Regions from separate parts of the Mesorhizobium sp. LNJC405B00 genome, predicted to be linked through region 2. Evidence: predicted binding sites of a transcription regulator. Region 2 holds the regulator's gene; each other region holds the start of a gene.
The links. Region 2 encodes LexA, which represses DNA repair genes until DNA is damaged. Its sites were predicted from a motif close to TGTTCNNNNTGTGTTCNG; they were not measured.
Positions count from the first base shown of each region.

Region 1: X756_RS159815 (DNA recombination protein RmuC) is a predicted target of LexA. The motif match lies at 2,363-2,380, and genes of this name have one in related genera.
Region 3: X756_RS159970 (YifB family Mg chelatase-like AAA ATPase) is a predicted target of LexA. The motif match lies at 2,183-2,200, and genes of this name have one in related genera.
Region 4: parE (DNA topoisomerase IV subunit B) is a predicted target of LexA. The motif match lies at 1,895-1,912, and genes of this name have one in related genera.

Region 1 covers NZ_AYWC01000002.1:352,680-356,459, forward strand. The annotation lists gene X756_RS159825 (GFA family protein) at 1-87, shown strand, start outside; gene X756_RS159820 (class I SAM-dependent methyltransferase) at 169-975, shown strand; gene X756_RS159815 (DNA recombination protein RmuC) at 1,077-2,330, opposite strand; gene def (peptide deformylase) at 2,434-2,964, shown strand; gene fmt (methionyl-tRNA formyltransferase) at 2,970-3,780, shown strand, end outside.
Region 2 covers NZ_AYWC01000007.1:191,514-195,293, reverse strand. The annotation lists partial or broken gene X756_RS01000000165600 (ComEC/Rec2 family competence protein) at 1-2,445, shown strand, start outside; gene lexA (transcriptional repressor LexA) at 2,439-3,221, opposite strand; gene X756_RS150390 (GntR family transcriptional regulator) at 3,427-3,780, opposite strand, start outside.
Region 3 covers NZ_AYWC01000002.1:320,829-324,608, forward strand. The annotation lists gene X756_RS159975 (malate synthase G) at 1-348, shown strand, start outside; gene X756_RS159970 (YifB family Mg chelatase-like AAA ATPase) at 556-2,088, opposite strand; gene X756_RS159965 (glycosyltransferase) at 2,339-3,403, opposite strand; gene X756_RS1000000169695 (hypothetical protein) at 3,623-3,780, opposite strand, start outside.
Region 4 covers NZ_AYWC01000006.1:166,653-170,432, reverse strand. The annotation lists gene parE (DNA topoisomerase IV subunit B) at 1-1,824, opposite strand, end outside; gene cpaB (Flp pilus assembly protein CpaB) at 2,082-2,987, shown strand; gene X756_RS151665 (type II and III secretion system protein family protein) at 3,066-3,780, shown strand, end outside.

The sequences.
Region 1 (3,780 bases), on a different contig from region 2:
CTCGTTCCGACCCAACAGAAATGGCACCGATCGGCCCTGCACTGGCTTCCGGAATTCGAGGGCGTAAGCATCGTAGAGGCGCAGTAGCACCTGCCTCCCGGTTAAGCGCGGCCCAAACCAGCCAATAATGTGCTAGGCTAGCCATCAAACGGATGGCGGGGGATAGCAATGTCGGAAACGGACAAAGTGTTTGCCGGCTCGATTCCGGAAAACTACGACCGCTACATGGTGCCGCTGATCTTCGAGCCGTTCGCCGCGGATTTGGCACGACGGGCAGCGTCCTTGTCGCCCGGCGCCGTCCTGGAAGTCGCCGCCGGCACCGGCGTTGTTACCCGCGCATTGGCGCCAAAACTGTCCCCTGGCGCAAGCTATGTCGTGACCGACCTCAACCAGCCTATGCTCGACTACGCGGCCTCGCGACAAGCTCCCGACAGTAGCATACAATGGCGTCAGGCGGATGCTCTGGCGCTGCCGTTCGAAGATGCGGCTTTCGATCTCGTTTGCTGTCAGTTCGGCGCGATGTTCTTTCCCGACCGAGCCGCCGGCTATCGCGAAGCAAAGCGGGTCCTGAAGACCGGCGGCCATTTCCTGTTCAACGTGTGGGATCGCATCGAAGAGAATGTATTCGCCAATGATGTGACGAATGCTCTTGCGGAGATTTTTCCGAACGATCCGCCCCGCTTTCTCGCCCGCACGCCGCACGGCTACAATGACATTGCATTGATCCGCGGCGAGTTGGAAGCCGCAGGTTTCTCCCGTGTGGTGATCGACACGAGGGCCGAACAAAGCCGTGCCTCCTCGCCGCGCCTTCCGGCGGTTGCCTATTGCCAGGGAACTCCGCTTCGCAACGAAATCGAGGCTAGAGGAAAACTGGAAGCCGCAACCGATCACGCCGCGTCCGTGATTGCAGCCAGACACGGCAGCGGCGAGGTTGCGGCCAAGATCCAGGCGCACGTGATCGTGGCTACGGTCTAATGCATGGCGCCCAGAAGTGTGCCGCGGTTCTGGGACAACGACATGCATCAAAACAAAGACTTTTAAAGCGCGTCGTATGAGTCCGTTCAGCGCGACGCGCTTTAATCGTCGCCTTCGACGACACGTAGCCTGAGCTGCCCCGTCTTGGAGTCCGCCACCCGCACCCCGGCTTCGGCCTTGGCGGGTCCGCCACCGCGCACTTCGGCTTCGCTTTCGCCAAACTCCAGCGCTTCGATCTTTTGGCCGCGCTTGGTCACCTTCGACGTCGACACCAGTATCTCGTCGATATCCTTGGCCGACTGGCCAAAATGCGTCTGCAACCGGCGCACGCGTTCGTCGACGCGCGCGACGTCTTCCATCAGCCGGATCACCTCGCCCTGGATCAGATGCGCCTGTTCGCGCATGCGGGCGTCCTTGAGGATGGCCTGGATGACCTGGATCGACAGCATCAAAAGCGACGGTGAGACGATGATGACACGCGCCCGGTGCGCCTTCTGGACCACGGCGTCGAAATTCTCGTGGATTTCGGCGAACACCGATTCCGACGGCACGAACATGAAGGCGGTGTCCTGCGTCTCGCCTTGGATCAGGTATTTTTCCGAGATATCGCGGACGTGAATTTCGATGTCGCGGCGGAAAGCCTGGGCCGCGATCTTCTGTTGTTCGGCGCCATCGGCGGCGCGGATGGCGTTCCAGGCTTCCAGCGGAAACTTGGCGTCGATGGCAAGCTGCGGCGCACCGTTCGGCATCCTGACCAGGCAGTCGGGACGGCTGCCGTTTGACAGCGTTGCCTGGAACTCGTAGGCGCCCATCGGAAGGCCGTCGGCGACGATCGCCTCCATGCGCGACTGGCCGAAGGCGCCGCGCGTCTGCTTGTTGGACAGGATCGCCTGCAATTGCACGACCTGGCCGGCCAGCGACTGGATGTTGCCTTGCGCGGTGTCGATGACCGCCAGCCGTTCCTGCAGTTTGGCGAGGCTCTCATGCGTCGATTTGGTCTGTTCGGTCATGGTTTGACCGAGCCTGCCGGTCATGGCGTCGAGGCGCTGGCCGATCGACTGGTTGAGTTCGGCCTGCCTTGCGCCGAACACGTCGGCGATGGCGCCCATGCGGCCCTGCATCTCGGCCTGGCTTTGCAAAATGCCGGCCATCCGCGCCTCGGCGTCGCGGGCGTGGTCGGCGGCTTCCGCCGCGGCGATGGTGCGCGCCTTGGCCGATCGCCACAGCGCCACGACAAGCGCCAGGAACAGGCCGAGAAACACCAGCGCACCGAGGGCCAGTGCATGGCCGAGCGTGATCGTCGTGGCGCCAAGCCGGGCAACGGGTTCGGAAAGGATGGTGCTCAGGTCGTTCATCCCGCCAGCATAGCCGATTCGCAGACCTGGCACAGATCAAAACGTGAACGAGACCGATTCGCACCGGTTGACGCTTCTCCTGCGACGTTTTAGGTGAGGCGCCATGTCGATCAAGCCGCTCATCATCCTTCCCGATCCTATCCTGCGCCAGGTTTCCAAACCGGTCGAACGCGTCGACGCGCCTTTGCGCAAACTGGCCGACGACATGCTGGCGACGATGTATGATGCGCCGGGCATCGGCTTGGCCGCAATCCAGATCGGCGAGCCGCTGCGCATGCTGGTCATCGACCTCGCCAAGGAAGACGAGCCGCCGGCGCCGCATGTCTTCATCAATCCCGAAATCCTCGAAAGCGCCGACGCTCGCTCGGTCTACGAGGAAGGCTGCCTGTCGATCCCGGACTATTACGCCGAGGTCGAGCGTCCCGCCTCGGTGCGCGTGAAATATCTCGACCGCGACGGCAAGCTGCAGGAGATCGAGGCCGAAGGCCTGATGGCGACCTGCCTGCAGCACGAGATCGACCATCTCAACGGTGTGCTGTTCATCGACCACATCTCGAAGCTGAAGCGCGACATGGTGGTCAAGAAGTTCAAGAAGCTCGCCAAGGACAAGGCGCCGGGCAAGCTGGTGGGATAGGGAAGATGCCGCTTCGCGTCATCTTCATGGGCACGCCGGAGTTTTCGGTGCCGGTGCTGCGCGCGATTGCCGAGGCCGGGCACGAGATAGCAGCCGTCTACACCCAGCCGCCGCGCGCCGCGGGCCGCCGCGGGCTGGAGCTGACACCGTCGCCGGTGCAGCGCGAGGCTGAGCGGCTGGGCATCGAAGTGCGCACGCCGCTGTCGCTGAAGGGCGAGGCCGAGCAAGCTGCTTTCCAGGCGTTGCGTGCCGATGTCGCGGTCGTCGTCGCGTATGGTTTGCTGTTGCCGAAGGCTATTCTGGAGGCTCCGCGCCTCGGCTGCCTCAACGGCCACGCCTCGCTTTTGCCGCGTTGGCGTGGTGCAGCTCCCATCCAGCGCGCCATTATGGCCGGCGACGTCGAGACCGGCATGATGGTGATGCGCATGGAAGAGGGCCTGGACACCGGTCCGGTGGCACTGGTTGAAAAATGCGCCATAGAGCCCGATATGACGGCCGGCGATCTGCACGACCGCTTGATGAATATTGCTGCCACGCTGATGGTGGAAGCGCTGTCCCGATTGGAGACAAATACCCTGGCATCGACTTTGCAGGCGGCTGACGGGGTGACCTACGCCAGGAAAATCGATAAGTCGGAGACACGTGTGGACTGGACGCGCCCGGCTGCGGAGGTCCACAATCACATTCGCGGGCTGTCGCCATTCCCCGGCGCCTGGTGCGAGGCCGACATCGGCGGCCGCACGGAACGGCTGAAACTGCTTCGCTCGACGCTTTCTGAAGGTACGCTTTCTGAAAGCATGGGCGAGTCGGGAGGAA
Region 2 (3,780 bases):
GCCGGGGCACGAAGGAAGGCGAAGGCGCCGAGGCAAGCGTCAGCGAACGCTCGCTGTTTGCCGATAGTCCCTATGCCGAGCCGCTGCCCCTCGCGCTGCCTGAGCCGCATCCCGGCGTCGCGCCTGCGCTGCCCGGTGGCGCGTTGCCGGCGCAAGTCACAGCGCCCGGATCTATCGCCCGTCTGCGCAGACGGCTTCGCCGTCCGTCATGGCCCGCGCTCCGCCGCAGCCTTGCCGTGGCCGCCAACACGGAGCTCGACCGGGGCGTCGCCTTCCTGCTGGTGCCGGTTTTCCTGGCGGCCGGCGTCATCATTTATTTCTCGCTGGCCGGCGAGCCCGGCTTTGCGCAGCCAATCGCCATTGTGGTGCTGGCGACATGTTGCGCCCTCGCCACGCGATCGCGGCCGAGGACGCATCTGTTCTGCATGGCCGCGATGCTGTGCGCGCTCGGCGTCGTCGCCGCCAAAGTCGAGACTTGGCGCGCCGGAACGCAGATGCTCGGCTCCGAGATTCAGACACGGCTGACCGGCCGCGTCGTCAGTCTCGAACAGATGGAAAGCGGCCGCATCAGGCTGACGCTCGATGTGGTTTCGACCGCTTACCCCGAGCTGCGCTACGCCCCGGAGCGGGTCAGGCTCTCGGCGCGGACCGTTCCCGCCGATATGACCGCCGGCTCCCTGATCACCGGCTATGCCAGGCTGTTGCCGCCGACCGGTCCGGTGCGGCCGGAGAGCTACGATTTCTCCTTCGACAGCTATTTCACCGGTATCGGCGGCAGCGGCTTCTTTCTCGGCAATCCGAAAACCATTGCTACGCAGGGACCGCCGCCGCTGACCGCGCGGCTCTCCTCGGCAATCGAGAACGCGCGCGAAAACATTGCCGACCATATCAGGGGCAAAATCGGCGGCGCCGAAGGCGAGATTGCCGCGGCGTTGATTGTCGGGGTGCGCGCCGGCATCCCGGACGAGGTCAACGAAGCGATGCGGCGCACCGGCATCTACCACATCATCTCCATCTCCGGCCTGCACATGGCGCTGGTTGCCGGCACCATCATGGCGTTGCTGCGTGGCGCCTTTGCGCTGTTTCCCGATTTCTCTTCGCGCCGCCCAGTCAAGAAATATGCAGCAGTGGCAGCACTCGTCTCCATCGCCGCCTATCTCGTCATTTCAGGCGTCGTGGTTGCCGCCGAGCGCAGCTTCATCATGCTGGCGGTCATGCTTGTCGCCGTGCTGTTTGATCGCGCCGCACTCACCATGCGCAATCTGGCGATCTCCGCCATTGCCGTCATCCTGGTGTCGCCGCACGAGGTGGTCGGTCCCAGCTTTCCAGATGTCGTTTGCTGCCACCGCCGCCCTTGTCGGCGCCTATGCCGGCTGGGCCGATTACCGCGCCGACAAGGTGAGAACGCCGCCGGCAAAGCGCTCCTTCGTCGGCTTCCTGTCGCGAAAATTCGCGCTGGCCATGGGCGGCCTCGCCATGACCTCGATCATCGCCGGCAGTGCAACCTTGCTGTTCGCCATCTGGCATTTTCAGCGTGTGTCGCCGCTCAGCCTGATCGCCAATCTGGCCGTGATGCCGATTGTTTCGTTGATCGTCATGCCTTTTGCCGTGCTCAGCGCACTGGCGATGCCGTTCGGCGCCGACGGGCCGTTCCTCTATGTGATGGGCAAGGGTCTGATGGCGATGATCGCTATATCGGCCTGGATTTCCGAGCGCTCGCCGGTCGACGCCGTCGGGCTGATCTCCATCCGCTCGGTGCTGTTGGTGGCGGTCGCCCTCGTCATCGCCACCATGGCCACCACCTGGCTCAGGTTGGCGGCCGTGCCTTTCGCGCTGGCCGGCCTGTTGACGGTGCCGCAGGTGCTTACGCCCGACGTGCTCATATCCGAGGATGCGCATCTGGTGGCCATGCCGATCGGTGGCGGCGAACTCGCCCTCAACCGCGAACGCTCCAACGAATTCACCACGGACAATTGGAAACGGGCGCTGCGGGCCAAAACCATTATCCCACCTGAGATTTTCGAGGCAACAGATACGCGGTTCGATCTCGATCCGCTCGATCTGCCGCCCGGCTCGCCCTTCTATTGCACCGGCGATCTCTGTATCGCCCGGCACCCTTCCGGAGCCATTGTAGCGCTTGCGAAAGACCGCAAGACGGCGCGGCCGGCCTGTGCCTTCGCGAGCCTGATCGTCATCGATGACGCCACCGCCTACAATCCGTGCCGCGACCCGCTGGTGCTGGTCGTGACGAAGAAACAGCTGGCCCGCGACGGCAGCGCCGCCGTCTTCTTCGATCCGCAATCGGCAGCTGCAGCGCCAACCATCCGCTTCGCCGTCGACAAGCCGTATCGCCCCTGGCACGAGCAACGCCGCTTCTCCCGCGAAGCGCGCGGCCTGCCGCCTTACAACCAGCGTGAAAAGTACAAACCCAAGCCGGCTCAGTAGCGCCGGATCAATCCGACAAGCTTGCCCTGCACCTTCACCCTGTCCGGTCCAAAAATGCGGGTCTCGTAGGCCGGGTTGGCGGCTTCCAGGGCGATCGAGGCGCCCTTGCGGCGGAAGCGTTTCAGGGTCGCTTCCTCATCGTCGACCAACGCCACCACGATCTCGCCGGGGCTGGCTGTGTCGGCATTGCGGATGATGACCGTGTCGCCATCGAAAATGCCGGCCTCGATCATCGAATCGCCCTTGACCTCGAGCGCGTAGTGTTCGCCGCCCATGATCATATCGGGCGGCACCGAGATCGAATGGGTCTGATGCTGGATGGCGTCGATCGGCACGCCGGCGGCGATGCGTCCCATAACCGGGATTGAAATCGCGGAAACGGCATCGTCATTGCCGGCCGACATCGAACGCGACGGCGAGCCCGGCTTGATCTGGCGGCCGAGACCGCCTTGGCCCAACGCGCCTTGTCCTTGGCCGCCTTGCCCTTGGCCGGTTTGACCAAGACTGCCCTGAATGACGCTCGGCGAAAACTTCCTCGCCGCATTGAGGCCTGGTGCGATCGAGTCGGGCAGCCGCAGCACTTCCAGCGCGCGCGCCCGGTTCGGCAGCCGGCGAATGAAACCGCGCTCCTCAAGCGCCGTGATCAGGCGGTGGATGCCGGACTTGGAGGCGAGGTCGAGCGCTTCCTTCATCTCGTCGAAGGACGGCGGGATTCCGCTCTCCTTCAGGCGTTCATGGATGAACATCAGAAGCTCATGTTGTTTGCGCGTCAGCATCGCGGCCCCCAAGGGTTCTGAAACCAGAATCAGAAAAAACAAACCCAGAACAAACACTATCTGTTCCAGTTGTGTTCCGCAACCTTTTAAAGTTTAATGAATGTGTTGACGTTTTGTTCAGCGTAACGTTCGGCGCTGCGAGCGCCGCTCGTAGTCGTTGGCCGGCAACGGGGTGAAACGAAGACAAAGTGCCCTGCGTCGTCGGCTACGATCGCCGCTTCCTTTTCGGACGGGGCTGCGCAGCATCCGCGCCGGGTTCACTCTGGGCATAGACCTGCAGCGTGTAGCCGATGTGAGCGGTCATCAGAGTTTTCGCACGTTCGACGTCGCGATCGAGGGCCGCTTCCATCAGGGCGGTATGGTGTTCGATCGCCACGGCGTCGCGCAGGGCCGCCACGGCCTTCCGGTGGCCATCCGTGCGGCCGGCGGCGGCGCGCAGCGTCGGGGCCAGACCCAGAAAGCGGTGATGGCGATGCAATTGGTCGGAAATCGTCGCATTGAAGCGCAGCAGCCAGCTGGATGTCGCGGCACTGAGCAGCGCCGCATGGAAGGCATCGTG
Region 3 (3,780 bases), on a different contig from region 2:
GACCAGGGCGTCGGCTGCTCGAAAGTGCCCGACATCAACGATGTCGGCCTGATGGAAGACCGCGCCACGCTGCGCATCTCCTCGCAGCACATCGCCAACTGGCTGCACCACAAGGTCTGCTCCGAAATCCAGGTGATGGATTCGCTGCGCCGCATGGCGGCGATCGTCGACCTGCAGAACGCCGGCGACCCGCTCTACCGCCCGATGGCCACCGATTTCGACAATTCCATCGCCTTCCACGCCGCCTGCGACCTGGTGTTTAGAGGCCGCGAACAGCCGAATGGCTATACGGAACCGGTGCTGCACGCACGGCGGCTGGAGCTGAAGGCGAAAGAGCGGGCGAATTAGCGCCTGCGTTTCCCTCCCCCTTGAGGGGAGGGTGGCCCGAAGGGCCGGGTGGGGTCCTGCGTGAAGTGCGCCGACTCCCTTCGGACGACACTACAAGCAATGTCATCGCAGAGGCCCTTTCTCGGCTCGGCTTCAAAAAAAAATCGAGCATTCTTCGGCGACCCCACCCGGCCGCTTCGCGGTCACCTTCCCCTCAAGGGGGGAGGATTACGCCGCCTGCGCTACCCGCTCCGACATCATGCGGTAGGAAATCGCCTCGGCCAGGTGAATTCGGCCGACGGTTTCGCTGGCGTCGAGGTCAGCCAGTGTGCGCGCCACTTTGAGCACGCGGTGATAGGCGCGCGCAGAAAAGCCGAGTTTCTCGCTGGCGTCTTTCAGCAGCGACAGGCCTGCTGCGTCCGGCGCGGCGATGTCCTCGATGACAGAAGGCGAGCAATGGGCGTTGGTGGTGGCGCTGGTGACGCCCAGCCGCTCGAAACGTTCGCGCTGGATGGTGCGGGCGCGCGCCACGCGCTGGGCGACGGCTGCACTTTTCTCCGCTCGGTCGGGCCGGATCAGGTCGGCGGCCGAGACCGCCGGTACCTCGATCCTGAGGTCGATGCGGTCGAGCAACGGGCCTGAGATGCGCGCCTGGTAATCGGTGCGGCAGCGTTCGCCGCGCAGGCAGCGATAGCCGGGCTCGCCGGCCATGCCGCAACGGCACGGGTTCATCGCCGCCACCAGCTGGATGCGGGCCGGATAGGTGACGCGGTGGTTGGCGCGCGCGATCATGCAGTCGCCGGTCTCCAGCGGTTGGCGCAGCGCATCCAAGGTCTGCGGCGTGAATTCGGGAAACTCGTCGAGGAACAGCACGCCGTTATGGGCAAGCGATACTTCGCCCGGCCGCGCCCTGATGCCGCCGCCGACCATTGCCGCCATCGAGGCCGAATGGTGCGGGGCGCGGAACGGCCGCCGGTCGGTGAGCTTGCCTTCGCCGAGCTCGCCGGCCACCGAGGCGATCATCGAGACTTCCAGGAGTTCCTTCGGCGCCAGTGGCGGCAGGATCGAAGGCAGCCTTTGCGCCAGCATCGATTTTCCCGAGCCGGGAGGCCCTACCATCAAGAGATTGTGGCCGCCGGCCGCCGCCACTTCCAGCGCCCGCTTGGCGCTTTCCTGGCCCTTGATGTCTGAGAGGTCGGGCAGGTCGCGCGCCGAGACATGAATGCCGGGCTCGGGTCGCGACAGCACCTGCGTGCCGCGAAAATGATTGGCGATGGCAATCAGGCTGCGCGGCGCCAATATGTCGAAATCCTTTCCCGCCCAGGCCGCTTCCGGCCCGCAGCCGAACGGGCAAATCAGGCCTTTGCCCTCGGCATTGGCGCCGATCGCCGCCGGCAGGGCGCCTGCAACCGCGGCAATGGTTCCGTCGAGCGACAATTCGCCGAGCACGACATAGGAGGCCAGCATGTCGCCCGGAATGGCGCCGAGTGCTGCCATCAGGCCGAGCGCGATCGGCAGGTCGTAATGGCTGCCTTCCTTGGGCAGATCGGCTGGAGCGAGGTTGACCGTCACCTTCTTCGACGGCATCGACAGGCCCGATGCATGGAGCGCCGCCTGCACGCGCTCGCGGCTTTCGGCCACCGCCTTGTCGGCCAGCCCGACGATCTGCATGCCGACCTTGCCCGGCGCAATCATCACCTGGACATCAACCGGCACGGCCTCGATGCCCTGGAAAGCCACCGTGCGAACCCGCGCCACCATCTTGCTCTGCCCCCGGATACCGGCTCGCCTCGGCCTTGTGGTTCAGACCGCGAGCGACGTCAGGACAAGACAACCATAGATTTCAGGCCAAGGCAAGAACATTACAGGAACATGCATTCGTGGTGGTTGCAGCGCGCTGTGCCGGTTGCAAAAACGGAAGATGGTTAAGCAAAATGGAACGGCTGCTCCGCCTCCTCGACCGCGTTTAACAAGGGCGACTAGGCCCTTCGGCAATCTGAGGGTGTTGCTTCTAAGCGGTGATGAAGGCATCGACCGAACCTGAAAGCGATCGATCGATCGCGACCTGCGGTGGAAGCCACTCCATGACAGGATATCTGAAAGGCCAAGGCAGGGCGATCCGGCGCGAAGAGCCGCTCTCCAGAAAAATCTCGTTTACAAGGTCTATGAACCGCCCGCGGTCTCGTTCGATTCGTTTCAAAGTTTGCGAACGAATGTAATCCCGGGGAATTCGTCGCTCCTTCAGCGCTAAGACAGCCTCCGCGATGGATCGAGGATCGGGTGGAACTGTGAGCGAATAGTCGTCATCCAGATAAAGGTCTCGGCCGCCATGGTTCGGCGTCGTGACCACTGGAAGGCCCGCGAGAAGATATTCCGTGCTGGCGAACATTGGTCCTTCCAGGTGAGAGAGACAGATTCCCACGGCTGCACGATTTAGATGCGTGTTCACCTGAGCCGGTGCCAATCGGACCGGCTTGCCGGTGCCGTCAAACTCGTTGATAAAGACGTGATGCGGCGCGAGCTCCCTATGCCGATTTATTCGCGCTCTTTCCGACTCCGTCGTGGAGGATCCGCTTGAATCTCGATAGAAGACAAATGCGCAACGCTGGATGCCAAGCGACAAGTCATGGCGCTTCCACGGAGCCAGCTGCGCATTGTAGATTGCATCAAATTCTACAGGGACGTCATCGAGAGGCCTGAATATGTGTTCGGAGGTTGTTGACGTCTTGTTGTGCAGGACGGCGGCCTCGCCGGACTGGTTCAACAGATCAGCCTCTGCCTGAGTGTTGGATAGGAAGATTAGCGAGTGACGGGGGTTCTTGAGTCTATGCAGAACGGCATAGGTCCGGATGGTTTTGACGCTAGCACTGTTTTCGACGGACCAGGTTGGCGAGATGAGAAACCAGGCGCGGTGGCTGCGTGGACGGAAAGGCATATGACTTGCTAATCCGAGCGGCGTACCGGACATTCCCGAATAGGATATGAACGGATCGTCCGACAGCAAACTGGCCTGAAGAGCAGGTTGCGACTTCGCGGAAGGGTGCCCTTTTCTGAGGTTGTGGCCATGACGCAGCATGGCTCTGACAATCTCGAATTTGGTAGGAGGGCGATACCCGTGCTGTAGGGTCAACATGCGTCAATTGCGATCTTGAGTGCGGAGAAAAACTCGCTTCGATAGAGAGAAATTTGGCAAAGAAACACCGCCATTTGATCGACGGAATATCTCAGGCGATCAAATCTGGTGTACGGAGAAGCGCCTCTTGAAAGAAAACATCGTCCCAAGCGGAGCTGGTTCTCACATCGCGCTACCAACCGTATCCGTTGCGTAGGCTGTTTCAATCAAGAGGCATTCATCGACACTGCGATCCGATCCGTAGCGGCGCAGACATACACTGCGTTCGAATGCGTGGTGGTCGATGATTTTTCGACCGACGGTTCCCGCCGAAGGATTGA
Region 4 (3,780 bases), on a different contig from region 2:
GCGGCCGGTGAATTCGGTGCGCAACAGCTCGTCCTTGTGCGCATCGTCCCTGGCATAGGCAACCTTGCCGCCTTGCCGGATCGAATAGAGCGGCGGCACCGCCAGATACAGATGGCCGCCATTCACCAGGTTCGGCATTTCCTGGTAGAAGAAGGTGATCAGCAGCGAGGCTATGTGAGCGCCGTCGACGTCGGCGTCGGTCATGATGATCACGCGGTCGTAGCGCAAATCCTCGTCGCGGTATTTCGAGCGCGTGCCGCAGCCGAGCGCCTGAATCAGGTCCGAAATCTGCTGGTTGGCGGCTAGCTTGTCGTTGCCGGCGCTGGCGACGTTGAGGATTTTTCCGCGCAGCGGCAGCACCGCCTGGCTGGCGCGGTCGCGCGCCTGCTTGGCCGAGCCGCCGGCCGAGTCGCCTTCGACGATGAACAGTTCGGCGCCCGCGGCGGCATTCTGCGTGCAGTCGGCGAGCTTGCCGGGAAGGCGCAGCTTGCGCACCGCGCTCTTGCGCGACACTTCCTTTTCCTGGCGCCGGCGCACCCGCTCGTCGGCGCGCGCAATCACCCATTCCAGCAGCTTGGAGGCTTCCTGCGGATTGTCGGCCAGCCAGTGGTCGAAGGGATCGCGGATGGCGGTCTCGACAATGCGAATGGCTTCGATCGTTGCCAGCCTGTCCTTGGTCTGGCCGACGAATTCCGGCTCGCGAATAAACACCGATAGCATGCCTGCCGCCGAGATCATCACGTCTTCGGAGGTGACGATCGAGGCGCGCTTGTTGCCGACCAGGTCGGCATAGGCCCGAAGCCCGCGCGTCAGCACATTGCGAAAGCCGGCCTCATGCGTGCCGCCTTCGCCGGTCGGGATTGTGTTGCAGTAGGAGTTGACGAAGCCGTCACCGCCGAACCAGGTCACCGCCCATTCCAGCGAGCCGTGGCCGCCCTGTTTTTCGCTCTTGCCGGCGAAGATCTCGCGGGTCACCTGGAAGTCGTCGCCAAGCGATGCCTTGAGATAGTCCTTCAAGCCGCCGGGGAAATGGAACTCCGCCTTGGCGGGCGTCTGGTCCTTTTCCTTGATCAGCGATGGGTCGCAGCTCCAGCGGATCTCGACGCCGCCGAACAGATAGGCTTTCGAGCGGGTCATGCGATAGAGCCGCGCCGGCTCGAAGGCGGCGCCCTTGCCGAAAATCTGCTCGTCGGGATGGAAGCGGATTTTGGTGCCGCGCCGGTTGTGCACTTCGCCGAGCTGCTCCAGCCCGCTCACCGGAACGCCGCGCGAGAACCTTTGGCGGTAAAGCTGGCGACCGCGCGCGACTTCGACTTCGAGATGGTCCGACAGCGCATTTACGACCGAGACGCCAACACCGTGCAGACCGCCGGAGGTCTCATAGACCTTGCTATCGAACTTGCCGCCCGAATGCAGCGTCGTCATGATGACTTCGAGCGCCGGCTTCTTGAATTTCGGATGCGGATCGACCGGAATGCCGCGGCCATTGTCGGTAACGGTCAGAAACCCGTCGGCCGACAGCTCGACATCGATGAAGGTAGCATGGCCGGCGACCGCCTCGTCCATCGAATTATCGATGACCTCGGCAAACAGATGGTGCATCGCCTTGTCGTCGGTGCCGCCAATATACATGCCGGGACGGCGCCGCACCGGCTCCAGCCCCTCCAGCACCTCGATGTCGGCGGCGCTATAGCCCTCGCTGCCGTCCTTGGTCGCGGCAGGACGCTTCGTGGCCTGCACCAGCGGGTCGGCCGGGCGCGAAGGTGTCCGAGCCGGTTGGGGCTGCTTTTCCAGATTGCCGAAAAGATCGTTGTTGTCGTCCATGCCTACCATAGAATCCGGTGCCGCGAATCACCCGTCCATACTGCCACGCTTTTCGGCGCCAAGCGACGGAAGTTCCTGTTACGTTCGGGGATTAAACCCTTCTTATCCTAAAACCTTTCGATAACCAAGCTGGCGGAAATAGGTCCGTGCGGAGCGGGCGCGATTCCTGAATCTTTAACAAAGCGGCCTAGCGTCGCCTCAACAAAACAAAAGACCACGAATGTCAGGGGTTGGTTGTGAGGGGCAAGGCCATAACGATGATTGGCATCGCTGCCGTCTTCGGCGCGATTTCAATCTTTGCCGCGGATTTCTGGGTGAAAAGCCAGGCCAAGGCCGATGCCGAAGAGAAAACGGCGTCGATCCCGGCGCCCGCCGTCCCCAAGGTCGTCTTCAAGACCATCGTGGTGGCCAACGCGCCGCTGCGTTACGGCATGGAGCTTGACCGGGCGCAGCTCAGCGAAATCCCATGGTCCGAGGATTCGGTGCCGCAGGGCGCATTCACCACAGTCAATGCATTGCTCGCCGAAGGCAGCCGCGTGGTATTGTCGCCGATCGAGATCAACGAGCCGGTGCTGATCAGCAAATTGTCGGGGCCGAACGGCCGCGCGACGCTATCCAACATGATGACGCCCGGCATGCGGGCGGTGACAATCCGCACCGACGAGATCGCCGGTGTCGGCGGCTTCGTCATGCCGGGCGACCGGGTCGACGTGGTGCTGACACGCGATGCGGGCGAAATCCAGGAAGTGGCCAAGAACGCGCAGGGCGCTGCCGGATCGACCGTTACCTCCGAGATCGTCGTCTCCGACGCCAAGGTGCTGACCGTGGGGCAGGGCGCCGACGAGCGCCAGACCACACCGCAGATCGCCAATTCCGTCACCATCGAGGTGACGACCGAAGGCGCGCAGAAAGTGGCGCTTGCCCGCACCGTCGGCACCTTGTCGCTGTCGCTCCGCTCGGCCGCAGACGGAGGGGCCGCCAAGGACGGCGTCACCACCATCTCGTCCTTCGGCGGATCGGTCGCCTCCGGCGTCCAGGCCGCTGCCGGCGCGCTGTTCACTGCCGCGACCAAGGAGCCTGAGAAGCCGAAATTCAAGACGATCATCGTGACGCGCGGCACGCAGGTCGAAGAATACCAGGTTCCTGCGCGGGACCAGCAATAACTGCCGGTGGGGACCGGGCGAGGGACGGGACAGATGTCGGGACTTCATGCATTTCAGACGACGAAAGGACTGCGCCCAATGCGGGCGCTCGCGATAGCGGCTTGCCTCGCCGCGGCCGCAATGCTCGGCCTCAGCGCGCCAGCCAAGGCCGACAACGATATCGTCCATGTCTCGTCGACAACGAATGCGTCGATCAAGGTGGCCAAGGGCAAGCCGAAGACGGTCATGACCAATGCCGCCTTCTATCAGATCGTCATCGGCGATCCGGAGATCGCCAACGTCAATCCGCTGACCGACAAATCCTTCTATGTGCTGGGCAACAATCTCGGCACCACCGGCATCGCGCTGTTCGACGAGAACAAGCAGTTGGTCGGCACCGTCGACATCGAGGTGACGCTGGACACCGACCAGCTGGCCAGCACCATTCGCGCCAGCGTGCCGGACGCCAAGATCAAGGTCGGCTCGGCCAATGGCCGCGTCGTGCTGTCGGGCGAGGCCGATGACGCGGTCGCCGCCGAGAAGGCAAGCAAGATCGCCAGCCGCTTCTCCGGCAATGAGGAAGTGATCAATTCGGTCAACATCTCGTCCTCGCAGCAGGTTCAGCTCAACGTCCGCTTCGTCGAGATCAATCGCCAGGCCGGACAGGATCTCGGCGCCAAATACAGCGCCAATTTCGCTTACGGCATTGGCGGGCGCGACGTCACCCTCGATCCTGGCACGGTGCCGGGAGCCGGCAATGGCGAGATCATCGGCCGGCTGCTGTCCAACGGCCTGTCGATCGACGTCGCCATCA